Shimia isoporae: one gene and its partner. The protein of the gene in region 1 interacts with the protein of each later gene in a pairwise test. Links are inferred from orthologs where the notes say so. Each region holds a gene or a part of one and is shown in the gene's direction. Other genes may lie near its edges.

The links. The genes of interacting proteins can lie anywhere in the genome.
Region 2: the proteins of BXY66_RS05795 (region 1) and rlmB interact in binary tests that used the Escherichia coli proteins (3 or more experiments, as listed by UniProt). The link is inferred for Shimia isoporae from one-to-one orthologs.

Annotation. Positions count from the first base shown.
Region 1 is NZ_SMGR01000001.1:1,184,333-1,191,896, forward strand. The notes cover bases 267-3,182. They hold BXY66_RS05795 (NAD(P)H-hydrate dehydratase), read left to right. Parts: upstream 267-833; coding sequence 834-2,531; downstream 2,532-3,182. Other genes in these bases: BXY66_RS05790 (NAD(P)H-hydrate epimerase), read left to right, coding at 267-625; BXY66_RS05800 (Hint domain-containing protein), read left to right, coding at 2,606-3,182. Also shown: more of BXY66_RS05790, read left to right, coding at 1-266; more of BXY66_RS05800, read left to right, coding at 3,183-3,664; BXY66_RS05810 (hypothetical protein), read left to right, coding at 4,414-4,680; BXY66_RS20675 (hypothetical protein), read left to right, coding at 4,708-4,830; BXY66_RS05815 (hypothetical protein), read right to left, coding at 4,936-5,556; BXY66_RS05820 (hypothetical protein), read left to right, coding at 5,662-5,868; BXY66_RS05825 (hypothetical protein), read right to left, coding at 5,879-6,439; BXY66_RS05830 (hypothetical protein), read right to left, coding at 6,475-6,999; BXY66_RS05835 (HNH endonuclease), read left to right, coding at 7,214-7,564. UniProt on the Escherichia coli protein: Bifunctional enzyme that catalyzes the epimerization of the S- and R-forms of NAD(P)HX and the dehydration of the S-form of NAD(P)HX at the expense of ADP, which is converted to AMP.
Region 2 is NZ_SMGR01000001.1:2,092,534-2,099,191, reverse strand. The notes cover bases 2,033-4,848. They hold rlmB (23S rRNA (guanosine(2251)-2'-O)-methyltransferase RlmB), read left to right. Parts: upstream 2,033-2,958; coding sequence 2,959-3,738; downstream 3,739-4,848. Other genes in these bases: BXY66_RS10295 (ATP-binding protein), read right to left, coding at 4,753-4,848; BXY66_RS10300 (CoA-binding protein), read left to right, coding at 4,289-4,756; BXY66_RS10305 (hypothetical protein), read left to right, coding at 3,807-4,106; BXY66_RS10315 (sensor domain-containing diguanylate cyclase), read right to left, coding at 2,033-2,547. Outside these bases: BXY66_RS10320 (sensor domain-containing diguanylate cyclase), read right to left, coding at 1-574; more of BXY66_RS10315, read right to left, coding at 712-2,032; more of BXY66_RS10295, read right to left, coding at 4,849-6,507; BXY66_RS10290 (hypothetical protein), read right to left, coding at 6,594-6,658. UniProt on the Escherichia coli protein: Specifically methylates the ribose of guanosine 2251 in 23S rRNA.

The DNA of each region.
Region 1 (7,564 bases):
TCCAAAGATGGCGCATGGAGCTGGTTTGCGGGCAAAGGCGGCGCGCTGGCGTTTGCGCCGCGCCGTTGGGACACCACGGATCGGAGTTTTATGCGGCCCAGGCAACAATGGAGGCTATGGGTTTGTAATTGCTAAGTTGCTTGCCGATCGCGGATTGAATGTAGAAGTCTTTTTCTTGGGGCCGCCCTCCATACAGCCACCAGAAGCTCACAAATGCGCAGAGCTCTGGTATAAAAAGTATAAGCAGCTTCACGCTATATACCCGCTGGGTCATAGAGACATGAGGTTGGCAGAAAAGAAGTTTGATGTGTTTGTTGATGCAATTTTTGGAACCGGATTGGACCGTCCATTGCCGGAGGAAATCTTGGAGCTGTTCAATAACATCCGGTACGAAAGAAATTGGCAGTCCAATAGGCTGGTGGCGGTTGATATTTTAAGCGGATTGAACGGAGACACCGGCGAAGAAATGTCTGAGCTTTGCCTTCGTGCCGACCTAACAGTGACATTTCATAGAGCGAAATGCGGACACACGCGGCGTCGTGCAAAAGAGTGGTCTGGCAAGCTGGTGGTAAAGGATATTGGGTTGGGAAACGGCCCGCAGGTTGACCAAAAAAACGAAAATTGAGTGACGGACGCTCGAAAAAGCACGCCGTACGGGTCAATCAAAAATGCGCTAGCGTCACGAACTAGGATTGGCGGTCGCAACGTCTGCCCGGTGTCGGTCTGGTGTCGTGCGTTTCCGAGTGCACTCCGGGAGGGCCGATTAGGCTGGTGTCATAGGAAATTGTCAGTGTGGCGAAAGCCGCTCAATCGAACTTAGGGAAGATTTGGAAATGAGCGAATTGCTAACGGCTGCGCAAATGCGCGCCATCGAGCAGGCGGCGATTGAGTCGGGTGAAGTGACTGGTCTGGAGTTGATGGAGCGGGCCGGGCGGGGTGTTGTGGAGGCCATTTTCGAGGAGTGGCCGGAGCTTGGGGAGGAGCGGGGCAGGGCTGGTGACTCTGGCAAGCCCGAGAGTTCCAACACAGAAAAGGCGCGGCGAGCGGTCGTGCTATGCGGTCCGGGGAACAATGGCGGCGACGGGTTTGTGGTGGCGCGGCTGTTGCAGGGGCGCGGCTGGGATGTGGAGGTGTTTCTTTATGGGGATGCCAAGAAGTTGCCGCCGGATGCGCGCTGGAATTATGAGCGGTGGGTGGAGATTGGGGCGGTTGAGGCGCTGGAGGAATACGCCCATTCGGATGGCTGGCAATGCGATGTGCTTGTCGACGCGTTGTTCGGAACCGGGTTGAAGCGCGGCTTGCAGGAACTTAGCAACCTCTTCTGGAATATGGAGGACATGGTCGATTGTTTTGATGTTGAGTTCGGGCACGAACGCGGGCGACCAGCAATTGTCGCGGTAGACATTCCCAGCGGCGTCTGTGCCGACAGCGGGTGTGAGTTTGAGCATGAAGAGGTCTGGCACAGGTTTTCTGCCGCGGCCCACCTTACGATTTCGTTTCATCGCGCAAAAGTGGGCCACATTCTGGGCGAGGGCGCGAAAAGGCGTGGAAAGTTGCGGGTAGTGGATATCGGACTAGAAGACACTCAAAGCAGGCACTTGTGGGTGAAGAACTGCGCTCCAGAAGTTGGGGATGACGTGGCTCTATGGCGTGTCGCTAGAAGGAGCTTAGTTAAGGAGGTTGGCGCGATACATCCGAGTTTTATTTGCAAGCGAAGCGACAGCCACAAATTCTCCCACGGCCACGCCCTCATCCTCACCGGAGGCTCCGGCAAAACCGGCGCGGCGCGGCTGGCGGCGCGGGGGGCGTTGCGGGTTGGCGCGGGGCTGGTGACGCTCGGTGTGCCGCCCTCGGCGCAGCAGGAGGTGGCCTGTCAGATCACGGCGTTGATGCTCAAGCGGGTGGCGGATGGTGAGCGGCTGTCGGCTGTTTTGGACGATGCGCGGATCAACGCGCTGTGTCTGGGGCCGGGAATGGGCTTGGTGCGGGCGCGGGAGCTGGTACCGGTGGCTTTGGCGACCAAGCGTGCGACGGTGTTGGATGCGGATGCGTTGACGGCGTTTGCAAAGGGGCCGGAAACGCTTTTTGAGATGCTACATGAGAAATGCGTGCTGACGCCGCATGGCGGGGAGTTTGCCAAGTTGTTTCCCGACATTGCCGCGAAGTTGGCGGAGGTGCCCACCAAGGGACCGGCTTATTCCAAGGTGGATGCGACGCGGGAGGCGGCGGCGCGGGCCGGGTGTGTTGTTCTTTATAAAGGGGCGGATACGGTGATCGCGGACCCCTCTGGTCGGTGTTCGGTGAATGCGGCGGTCTATGAGCGGGCGGCGCCGTGGTTGGCGACCGCGGGCTCGGGTGATGTTCTTGCGGGTTTCATCGCGGGGCTTTTGGCGCGGGGATTTGCGCCGATGGCAGCGGCGGAGACGGCAGCGTGGTTGCATGTGGAATGCGCGCGTGCGTTCGGGCCCGGTCTGATCGCGGAAGACCTGCCCGAAATACTGCCGAAAGTGCTTGCCGGCCTTGCGGAGTGATTGCGAGGTTGTTCCAATTTGTGATAAACTTTCCGGAATAACAAAACTACGCGGATCGGGCAGGTCCAGCTTACATGGCAAATTACAGTTTTTGGGCTCTTGGCGAGTCCCATGTTTCGGTGTCCGGCGGAGAGCAGCTGGATGGAGTCACGCAGGGCGATGGATCTCACCTTGTGGGGGAGACGATCACGCTGAACGCCAGCGCGTGGGAGCAAATTCACGTAAGCGACGGCGGCAGTGACAGCAATTTCGACGACAACGACGGCAATCAGAGGCTCGACGGAACGCAAACCTTCGATGGCGTCAGCTATTCCAACAACACACGGATCGAAGCCGAATACGAGTTTGTGCTGCAGGACCCCAATACCGGCCTGACGTATCGGGTCCTGTCTGTGAATTTTCGCAACTCGTCGCCAGCCTACGGCACGATCGAGGGCTTGGCGTTTGTCGACGAATTCCCACCGGTTGGTGTCGCGCTCAACGTCATTTCTGCTCAGGAGGGACCTTCGGGTGGGTCGGCTGTTGAACAAAGCACAATCGCAGCACCGCCATGTTTTACGCCGGGAACCCGTATCCGCATGAAGCGTGGAGAAAAGCCGGTCGAAGAGATACAGGTCGGTGATGAAGTCATGACACTGGATCGCGGACCGCAGACAGTGCGTTGGGTCGGCCATGTGAGCGTGTCAGAAGATGTGCTTCGGACGCGACCCGAATACCGGCCTATCCTCATCCGCAAAGGCGCACTTGGTGTGATGATGCCGGAGCGGGACATGATGGTTTCGCCTCAGCATCGAATTTTGCTGGGTGGCTGGCGGGCCGAGTTGATTTGCGGTGAGCCGCAGGTGCTGGCAGCGGCTGCACATCTTGTGGACGGCGAGGGAGTTCGCGTGGCTGAAGGTTTGCGCGCTGTCACCTATATTCATCTGCAGCTGGACCAACACGAAATCTTGCTCTCTGATGGGGTGCCGAGCGAAAGTTTGAACCCTGGTGAGGTCGCGATGTCGTCCTTGCCCGACGAGTCAAAGGCCGAGTTGCGTGCCCTGTTTCCGGAACTTGAGGCTGGCCCCGAGCGTGCTCCGGCCCGCCCGTTGGCGTATCGGCGTGAAGTCGAGGCCATTCTTGCGGTAGGGTAATCGCAAAGAAATGCGCGTTGCGATATTTTTCCTCTCGCATCCCTGAAAAAGCTTTGCTAAGAGGCGCGCTACGTGCGGGTGTGGCGAAATTGGTAGACGCACCAGATTTAGGTTCTGGCGCCGCGAGGCGTGGGGGTTCAAGTCCCTCCACCCGCACCACTACATCATTGAAAAAAATGAAAAAACGTGATGGGTGGGGTTTTGGCCCCCACTTTGGTCCCCACTTCTATTTTAGCTTCATGGGTGTGGACAGAGTCGATTTGCGCGACGGCGTAGACTGGGTGCGCACCTTCAAACGGGCGAAACTTCTCGAGCACGCCGGACTTCACCATCCGCTAAAAGGTGTCGCGGCCAAATGGCTAGCGCGCCCACCTTAAGAGCGGACTGCCAGGCGCAGGTCCGCTGCCAACCATTGCGGCCAGAGAAGACCGCGGGAACGCCATTAAAGACTAGACCGAAGAGAATTACCATTGCGGCAGCGCCACGCAGTAACGTATCATGGAAGCACAAAATGCTTTGGCTGACGCGCAGAACTTGGACTTAAACAAGCTACACAAAACCTTCCGCTGGAAGAAATAAAACCGTTTTTGGAAGTTTTATTTCTTCCGAAAACCGCGCCGCTGAAAGGAAAAGAGAAGAAATCAAAAGAAAGAGATACAGGCTTGCGCGGACGTTTTTGCAGGGGATTGGTCTGCAAAACAGCGCAGTGCCTGAGGATAAGTCGCGATTGCTGAGAAAAGCGCAGGCACATGGAAGGTCAGGCACTGAAAGACGGCAAAGACCGTGTGAGAGACTTGTTGATCAAACCGCTGCTGGAACTGGGCATGGTTCGCAAGCGCAATGTGAGTGAGAGCAAACACCAAGCGTTTCTGGATGGCCCGATGGCGCGGCTGGCCTATATGAAGGCCGACCGGTTGGAAGCGCTGCGCGAAACCGTCGCCAACTGTGCAACCGGCGCGCACAAAAATTGCTGGTCGTCCGAAGTCTCCATCGCCAATTGGGCGCGCGCTCTTTAGGTGCCGCCATCCAGCGAAAGCAGGCTGGTGCGGTCTTATCTGCAATCCGCTTTGCGAGCGGTGCTGGACCGGATGATGGGGCCAGCCATCCGAGCAAACCAGCTGGCGATCACCTATGGCGAGGGTCACACCAATCTAATCTTTGGGTGAGTTGGAATTTCGTGGGCGAGGCGAGGAACGGAAGAAGTGTCTCCACCAGCTCATCTTCTCACCCAATTAGGTCACAACGCGCGCGGGGAATTGGTGGCTTTCCCATTACAGCCAATCAAGCAAATAGGCGAGTTTTTCGATTGTCGGGAAGACTAACGCTACAAAGAAAACTAGAAGCGGAGCCACCAAGTTTACTGCAACGAACTCGGCGTCCTGAGTCCAATTCACCCAGCGGGTCTTTTTATCGATCACCGCTTGGACAATTTTTCTAGATCCCGTTTCAAGCCGATAAGGCAGACCCTCAAACTCCTGTGTCATGGAGTTCAGTAGGTTCCGTTCGGATTCAGTAAGAGTCGCGAACGGACTGCCGCTGCGAACTTGATCGATTAGCTCCCTCAGTTCTTTTTGAGTAACTTCGTTTATCTCTATGGATATTAGCTTGGAAATTTCTTTCGCTTTGCGTGAAATCGTGTCGAGCCTGTCCGACTGAATTGCAGTGACGGTAAATGGGACCGCGCGAAAGATAAAAATGACAAAGAAGTAGAGGCAAGCCGCCTGCGCCGCGAAGATCAGTTTTTCAGCGTCTACTGCTAGCTTTAGCTTAAACACTTCGATGTGGTCGGATTGAAACGTCAGCGCCTGAACCACAATCAACGCAACTGAGGAAGCCATAAAGGCGCGTTTGGTTTTTTCAAAATCACTATGGTCTGAGAGAAGTTCTTTCATCGATTGGTCCTTGAATTTTCTTCCGAGGACTAAACGGTAAGGGCCAAGGCAAATCAACCTACAGCAATAGCGGAGAGGCAGCCGACCTGGCGGACCTGGGCAGCCATGCAGCTGGTCGACATCGTTTGTCTGGAAGACGGCACCTTGTCCGATGTGCTGCGCCAACACGGCTGGACGAAGAACGCAAAGTTGATCGCGGATCTGCAATCCGCATTGCGCGCGGTGCTGGACCGGATGATGGGGCCAGCCATCCGCGCAAACCAGCGCGCGATCACCTTTAGTGAAGGCCGCACCAACCCGATCTTTGGGTGATCAATTGGCGTCAATAGTCGAGGACTTGTTCTGAAAAGCCAGTGCCTAAAAGCGCTCCTACGCATTTCAGTACCTTGGTGTCCTCGCCATCCATGAAGTATTCAATGACGGAGATCTGAAACTTCTTATCTAGCCCCTTCAGGCTTTCCGTTCCAACTTCGGACGACCCGGTCGTATAGCCTATGTGGGTAAAGAGAGAGGACCACCTTGAGTATTCTCCGACTCCTAATTCGCCACTTGCAGGCCAGACGCCTCCATCAAGGCGCAATTGAACCAATTTGTCGTCGCAGAGAGACGCGGCTTCTTCTCTTGAGCGATCCGTTTCTGAAACTAGCGCTCGCGCCGCAAACACCCCAATGGTATTCGTCTCAAAAAAAAAGTTGGTCGAGTAATGATATTTGTCGCCGTCCTTTTGGGACTCCTGCAAGCGTTGCTGGAGTCTAACCAATCCCAAATCAAGTAGAGAAGCAGGTTCCGTCATTAAGTGTTTGGTGATGTCGTCTGGCCCTGCGCTGACTGGCGTTCCAAGCGTCAAAGCGGCAGCGGTGATCGATGCAATAGCGGATTTCATGATGTCGCCCTTATTCATTTTCGGGTTAGCCTCAGTTACTCAGTGAAGCTTACGCTTGTGCCAGCGAGTTTGGCAGAGCAGTGCAGCACCCCTCCACTAAAATAGGTGCTAGTGCCAATGGTGATCTTTTTATCGAGGTCAGCAAGGCGCGTGTGTTGCTCGGTTATGCCACCGTTCACAAAACCTGTATGGCTGAACAGCCCTGCGTAGATGCTGTGTTTCATGCTCTGGTATAGGTTTCCATCGGGATCATAGCCTGCATTGTTGCGGACTAGGCCAATGGCTCGGCGGCATTCGGCCTTGTGATTTTCTAAGTTTTTGCCTTTGGAGGATTGAATGAGTTCTATTTCAATTTGGTTGGTGTCCCAGTCGTAGGAAGCAGTCGCCCAAAACGATCCGAGGTCCATCTTGTCCAATCTGTTTGTCAAGCGGTACACTCCCCAGTCCAGCAAGGTCACATACTCATTCATCAAATGCCTTGTCGTCTCGTCTGGTCCAGCATTTGCTGGCGCTCCGAGCGTCAATGCGGCGGCGGTGATCACGGCGATTGCGGGTTTCATGGCGGATGATCCTGTATTGAATTCAGGCTTTGGCTACAGGATTTTGGTTAACGGATATTCAACACGCAATGACTGGTTATTTAATTATGAAAACAAAGACTTATGAGAAAGTTGTTGACGCTTAATCCACCGGCATCTTATCACTTGTGCATCATCTACAAGAGCGCCCACCGGAAACGGTCGGGCGCTTTTGCTTTGGCGGCGGGGTCATGACATGGCGAGTGAGTCCTACCATCACCTTTACAACAAGGCGGCGTGGCGAAGTGGGTTGCGGCCAGCGCACCTTCTGAAGGAGCCGGTCTGTCGGGCTTGTGCGCGGCGCGGCATCATCAATGTCGGGTCGCTTACGGCATCGGGCGCAAAGCAAACCAACCCGCGCCGCTGTTACCTGGCGGTTGACCATATCATCCCGCATCGCGGCGATCTGGAATTGTTCTTTGATCCTGAAAACCTCCAGACACTTTGCCCTGATGATCACGACCAAAACAAACAGCGTCTGGAAGTGCGCGGCTATTCCGAAGAGCGCGGCGCAGACGGCTGGCCGATTGATCCGCAGCATCCGGCA
Region 2 (6,658 bases), 910 kb from region 1 along the record:
GCTTGTTGAGAATCCCGTTCCAAGAGTTGATTCCGCTCCAACCAAACACATCCTTGCGAACCTGCAACACCAAGAGGCCTTTGCCACGCCCCTGAAAGTCATGCACCTGGTTGCGGATTGCGGCTTGTGGTTCGCCTTCCATATGTCCGGCTTCTGCCACCATGTGCCAGTAATGTGGGCCAACCAGAGGAACCCAATACACTCTGTACGCTTCAGAGATCGTGCTCATCGCCAACACAAGATGTTCGTTGGTCAACGGTACGTCGACCGGCGCGACATAGGTCGCAACCCCGTGATAATAGGGGTTTTCCGGGTCTTTGGGGATGAAGTCCTGCCAGCGACTGGGCACCGGTGCCCGCTCCAGTGTGCCCTCGGTATAGGCTTTATGCGCTTCCATCGGAGACAAAAGCTCGCCCCATGCGAAACCCCATTCCCCTTGGAGAGGAACAGTCAGCGAGTCGCCTTCTTCGGGAGCAAAAATTGCCAGGTCGGACTGGGCCATTGCCTTGATGGGCAATATGAGCGCCAGTGCCAGCATGAGCACGCGCGTAAAGTGAGGTATCAGGTATGACAACAACCGGCTCCGGCCAATTTAGTACTTGTATTGGGTTCTAAGGTCGAAAGCTTAAGAGGCGATAAAACTTCGGTTGGTGAAGTGAATTCTACGCAATAATTCGTACGCTGCCGTCGCACCGTCCGTCATGGTTCGATTCATGTCGCGGAGATGTCGGGGAACTGCGGGTGCTGGAGGCTGTAAACGCCGTTGACGCAGTTGCGGCCCTGATCTTTTGCGGCATAAAGGGCCTCGTCCGCGCGCTCCAGAAGGCTTTCGGCGGAGCATCCGGATGCTGTGATCGTACATGCCACACCAAAACTGCAAGTTACAGACAACGCAAATTCAGGATCGTCGATCACAGGAGTCTCGGCCACGTCTTCGCGGATTTTTTCAGCCACCAACAAGGCGTCTTCCAAGAGTGTGTTTGGCAGAATGAGCGCGAACTCCTCCCCGCCATAGCGGCAAACACGGTCGTGCCGACGCATCGGGAAGTCCGCCAATCGATCGGCCAGCGATTTCAGTACACGGTCCCCCATCGGGTGCCCATACGTATCGTTGACTTGTTTGAAATGATCGATGTCGAACAGGACAACCGAGAGCGGCTCGACCTTGGCGTTGGATGCTCGCCATGCGTGGGTGAACTCATGATCAAAAGCCTGTCGGTTCAACAGCCCTGTCAGATGATCGCGCCGCGCCGAATTCACTGCGTCGCTGTGCAGCTTTTTGAGCATTTCCTTTTCTTCTTCCAGCATCTGACTGCGACTGATGGCGATTGAAACCTTGCGCCCGACAAACAATGTGCAAAGTGCCATAAAGACAAAAATGGCCATTGCTGTGATGCGGTACTGTGTGCTTCCGGTTTCTGCCGCGATGATGTCGTGAACCGCAGCGGAAAGTATAAAAACAAGCGCCAGCATCAATGTCGTAGCACCTTGTTTGCCGTCAAGCATAGCCCGCCCCAAACCGTAGCCCATCACCAGGAAAACGAGGATCAGGAAGGCCTCATAGACGAGAAGATAGTACGACATCAGGTCGGCGGGCGCCGCCAGAATGAAGATGCCTGCAAAGCCTCCGAACCCGACAATGGTCCACATGAGCACGGGGCCGATCAGCGGAGGAATGAGGTATCGGATTGTCAAAAGCAGGATCGGCCCGACTGTAACGGTGGCCAGCAGTTCGATCCTGGTCCTGAGAACGTGAACTCCAGTGCCGAAAATGACTTCGAGCGAGTTCGATGACGCAGCAAGGTGCAGCATTACGATCAATGCTGCGTTTCCGAGCAGCAATGGCGCATAATCGTTGCGGCGCAGACTGAACAGGTAGAAGTTCTGGAAAACCGCAAAAAACAGACAGCCCGTCCAAAAGCCGTCAAAAATACGTTGGAGCTTGCGGTTAACGTTGTCGATTTCCGACGTTGTGATGCGCGGCGGGTTAAAAAAGCCGCCCCAAGCCAGAACGTCCTTGCGGACGTGTATCAAAAGGACACCTTTACCGCTTCCGTTTACAGGGTGGGATAGGTCGACATAAGCGGCTTTTGCCGGGCCAGTTAGGTTGCCCTCGGAGGCGATGCGTATTGCTGCGTCTGGGGATCCTTTGGGAACCCAAAAGACCTCGTAGGCTTCCGGTATCCGTTCAACGTGCAGAACGAGGGAAATGTCCTTGTCTTCCGGAAGATGCAATTCGCGGGCATAAGTGGCAATGCCGTGATTGTACGGATTTGCAGAGTCATGCGGCAAATGGCTGGCCCAGGTTGACGGGGTGGAAACCACATCCAGAGTGTTTGCAGCCAAGGCCTCAAGGACGGCCGCGGGAGACAAATACTCTCCCCATGCAAAGTGCCATTCGCCATCCAGTACCTGTTCGTAGCTGTCATTGGCAGTGTTCCGCGCGCTGGACTTGCCCAGAAAATGCACAAAGAACGGCGCAGCGGCAACGCAGGCGACCAAGGCAACAAAAAGCAGCGCTTTCAAGTGTGAACGGCTGAATTCCACGCGGTTTCTCCGAGGGTGTATCGCGGCTCGAAGTAGGGCAAAGGACTTAATGAGACCTAAAGGAGAGTGACCGGAAAACGGCCATTGACACCCGTATTTTTATCAAATCAGAAACATCCGCCGTTTGGGCGGAATTGTCGGCAAAAGCCCGCGCAAAGGCGCGTGTTTGTTGCTGATTTCAAGAGAGAAAGTGGTGGGCGACCTTGGAATCGAACCAAGCGTGCGTCTCCGCGAGGGAGTTACAGTCCCCTGCCACACCTTGCGGCCTGTCGCCCACTTTCTTCGGTCTTGCGACCGTGGTGTGAGGGGCTGATTACTTTGATGTGTGGGGGGCGTCAACAAGAAAATATCTTGCACATGGCGGCTGGGCATCGCATTGATGCCCCTTCAGCATTTTAAGGGGTCTGGACCATGAAAAAACCCAAGTGGGTGGTCGAAAAAGAGCAGGCAAAACGCAAAGCCGCATCCGAAACTGTCTGGCTTTTTGGATTGCACGCAGTGCGCGACGCTCTGACGAATCCTGCACGCGAAAAATTGCGTCTTATCGTGACCAGAAATGCCGCTGACAAACTTGCAGATGCCATTGCCGAAGCGGGAATAACACCCGAAATGGCTGACCCGCGCAAGTTCACCGCTCCTCTTGACCCGCAGTCCGTACATCAAGGCGCAGCGCTGGAAGTTAAGCCTCTGGATTGGGGACGTTTGGCCGACCGGGCCATTGCTGATGACGAACGTCCACAGCGTCTCATTCTGTTGGACCGAGTGACTGACCCGCACAATGTGGGCGCGATCCTGCGCTCCGCTGAAGTCTTTGGTGCGCTGGCTGTGATCGGGACCCGCCACCACTCGGCACCGGAAACGGGCGCCTTGGCCAAAACGGCCAGCGGCGCTTTGGAACGTCAGCCATATCTACGTTTGCGCAACTTGGCAGATGCCATCTCGGAATTGCAGAACATGGGCTACCTTGTTCTAGGTCTTGACGGAGAGGCAGATCAGACAATCGAAACTGCGTTGGAAGGCCGCAAGGATCAACCGGTTGCTTTGGTGATGGGGGCCGAAGGGCCGGGCTTGCGCGAGAAAACCAAGGAGACGGTAGATCAGTTGGTCAAGATCGAGTTTGCCGGCGCCTTTGGCTCGCTCAACGTGTCCAACGCTGCGGCTGTCGCGCTTTATGCATCTTTGCCCCGATAAATCCGCCAACAACTCTCGCATTTCCCGAAGCTCACCCTAGGTTCTAGAAAACCTGAGAGGAGGCCGACTTGCCTGGCGCATCGAAAATCGCGACCTGTTGTTACTGCGGTACACGCGCAGCGCTTGTGTTGAGAGGTGACAGCCGCCACGAGCTGTCCTGCTCTTCTTGCGGTGCACCGTTGCATGAACTGAAGTCCATTCCCTTGCAAAAACAACGAGTTGAGCGGGAAGTTGCCTATCGTTCGGCAAGTGCCAAGGCGCAAAGGAAGACTGCTGAGAAGCCCCGTAAGAAGCTGAAAAACAAAAGAAAATTCGCAAAAAAGATCTTCGAGGAAGCTTTCGACTTCATAGAAGACATATTTGATTGAAGAGCGATCCGTTCACGCGGCAGTGAGCGCCTCTTTAATCCGTTGTCACAACACCTACGTAACATAGTGAGAAACGCAGACGTGGAACCCTGCGTTTCGCTTCACTGTCCCTCGTTCCGAACTTGCGCCCAAACGTTGTTTGGGCGCTTCTTTTTTTTCACAACACCCGATAGCGTCGTTGCATGGAATATTCCGACGCAAACCTGAAAAAGATTCTCACACGGACAAAAGTTGTTGCCGTGATTGGGGTATCTATGAATTCCGTACGCCCAAGTTACTACGTGGCGCGGTATCTATCCCTGAAGGGCTACCGGGTAATCCCGGTCAACCCGGGCCATGCTGGCAAAATGCTTTTCGGGGAGACCGTTGTCGCGGATTTGTCCGACATCGACGCGCCGGTGGACATGGTGGATATCTTCCGGAGGTCCGAAGCTGTGCCGCCAATTGTCGACGCCGCAATTGCGCATCTACCGTCGCTGAAAACTGTTTGGATGCAGATCGGCGTGGAGAACGCAGAGGCTGCGGCAAAGGCGGAAGCCAAGGGCTTGGACGTCATTCAGAACCGGTGCCCGAAAATCGAATACCAAAGGCTCTTTGGTGAGTTGCGCATGGGCGGGTTTGCCACCGGCATCATCTCATCAAAACTTTAGGCTGCGCCTCGCTCGGTGCAGCGCTCAATCAGACGGACAAGCACGTCCGAAAGTTCCGCTTTTCGGAATGGTTTGCCAAGGCAGGCGGCCATGCCAGCGCTGATGTAGCTTGCTGTCTGTTCTGGCAGGATATTGGCTGAAAGTGCAACCATCGGCGTACTGGCGTTCAACGCACCTTCGCTTTTGATCCTGGCACAGGCCTCGAGGCCATCCATTTCCGGCATCTGAATGTCCATCAGGATCATGTCAAACTTTGTCTGAGTGCAATGTTCAACTGCGGCGCGACCATTGTCGACGATCACAGGTTCGATACCCATGGACTGCAGAAACCGTTGAACAATGACCTGGTTCGTGCGTGTGTCCTCAGCCACCAGAACCTTTGCCCCTTTCAGGCATTCCCGATCGCCGGGTGCATTGGGTACATTTGCTGGCTCGCTTGGGGCAGGTGTGGCCGCCGGAACGGGTGCTTCAACTTCGATGATCGGCACCGTGAACCAGAATGTGCTGCCTTTGCCGGGTTGGCTTGTAACACCGATCTCGCCGCCATGCAGTTCCACCAGTTCTTTGGAAATCGCAAGCCCAAGGCCGGTTCCGCCATATTTGCGGTTGGTCGACGCACTGGCCTGTTCAAACTTGCGGAAAACCCGTCGTTGCGCGCCTTCGGTCATGCCAATGCCTTGATCCGTCACGCTCACTCGGATCAGGTCGTTTTCCCGACCTACATTAACCGTGACAGTGCCCTCGCTGGAAAACTTCAGCGCGTTGCTCACGAGATTGCTGACAACTTGCTGCATCCGTGCAGGGTCAGCGGAAATCCACTTGGGCAGGCGGTTCTCTTGTTGGTAAACCAGCTTCAGACCACGGGTTTCTGCGCCAGCCTGAAGCGCGTGCACGGCAGGTTGCGCCAACTCAGACGGGGCGCAGGGCACACGTTCGAATGTGACGCCGCGTGCTGCAATCTTGGAATAGTCAAGAACGTCGTTGATCAACCGCAAAAGGGTCATGCCAGAGGCTTGTCCCATATGGATGAGCTCGCGTTGTTCCGGAGACAGGTCGGTGTCTTCCAAAAGTTGCAAGACGCCTGACAAGCCGTTCATTGGGGTGCGGATTTCGTGGCTCATATTGGCCAGAAACTCCGATTTAGCGTGGTTGGCGTCCTGCGCCTCCTGGCGCAATTCCACCAATTTGTTTTCCGCGCGGTTGAGTTCTCGGTCAAACAGCGACAGTCCCCAGATGAAGGCACAGATCACGATTGACAGAACCGCTGCGCTCTCAACCGGCAGTTTGCCCAGATACGAGAAGAAAAACAGGTTCGCAAATGTGAAGACCGTCACGATCCACGCAGGTCTGGGACCCATCACCAAGAGGGCAATCACAGGCGGACCGATAAGAAATGCCTCCCTCAGCCAGACGCGGTTTTCCTCGAAATACATCACCATGTTCGTGTGTGCAGACAGCAGGAAGATCAGCGTCAACGCGGTTACGCGGGTGCTTCCGGTCCGGTGCAGGACCGAGGGCACGAAATAATAAAGCACGGAAATAACCATGCTGAGCGTCGCAACGGTTTCCGGCAATCCGGAGTTGATCAGCGATAGGTGAATATTGTGCAGAAACGAATTCACGCCAATCACAAAGCTGAAGCTGCAAATCAACCGGTTTCGCGCGCCAAGAAACGTCGACTCCGAGTCGCGCTCGGGCCAATAGTAAGCCTTCAAGGCTTTCACAGCTTTGGCGCAGAAGGGTCGGTACATCAGATCAATGGCGGGAATCGTTGGGTTACAGCTTTCTGCGAACCTCTTGCCCGAGAAAACCTTAACGCCCGATAAAGGCCGACGAATTAGTTGCGGCGGTCTCTGAACACCTGGCTGCGCGGTTTCCAATTGTAGCGGGTGTCTTCGACCA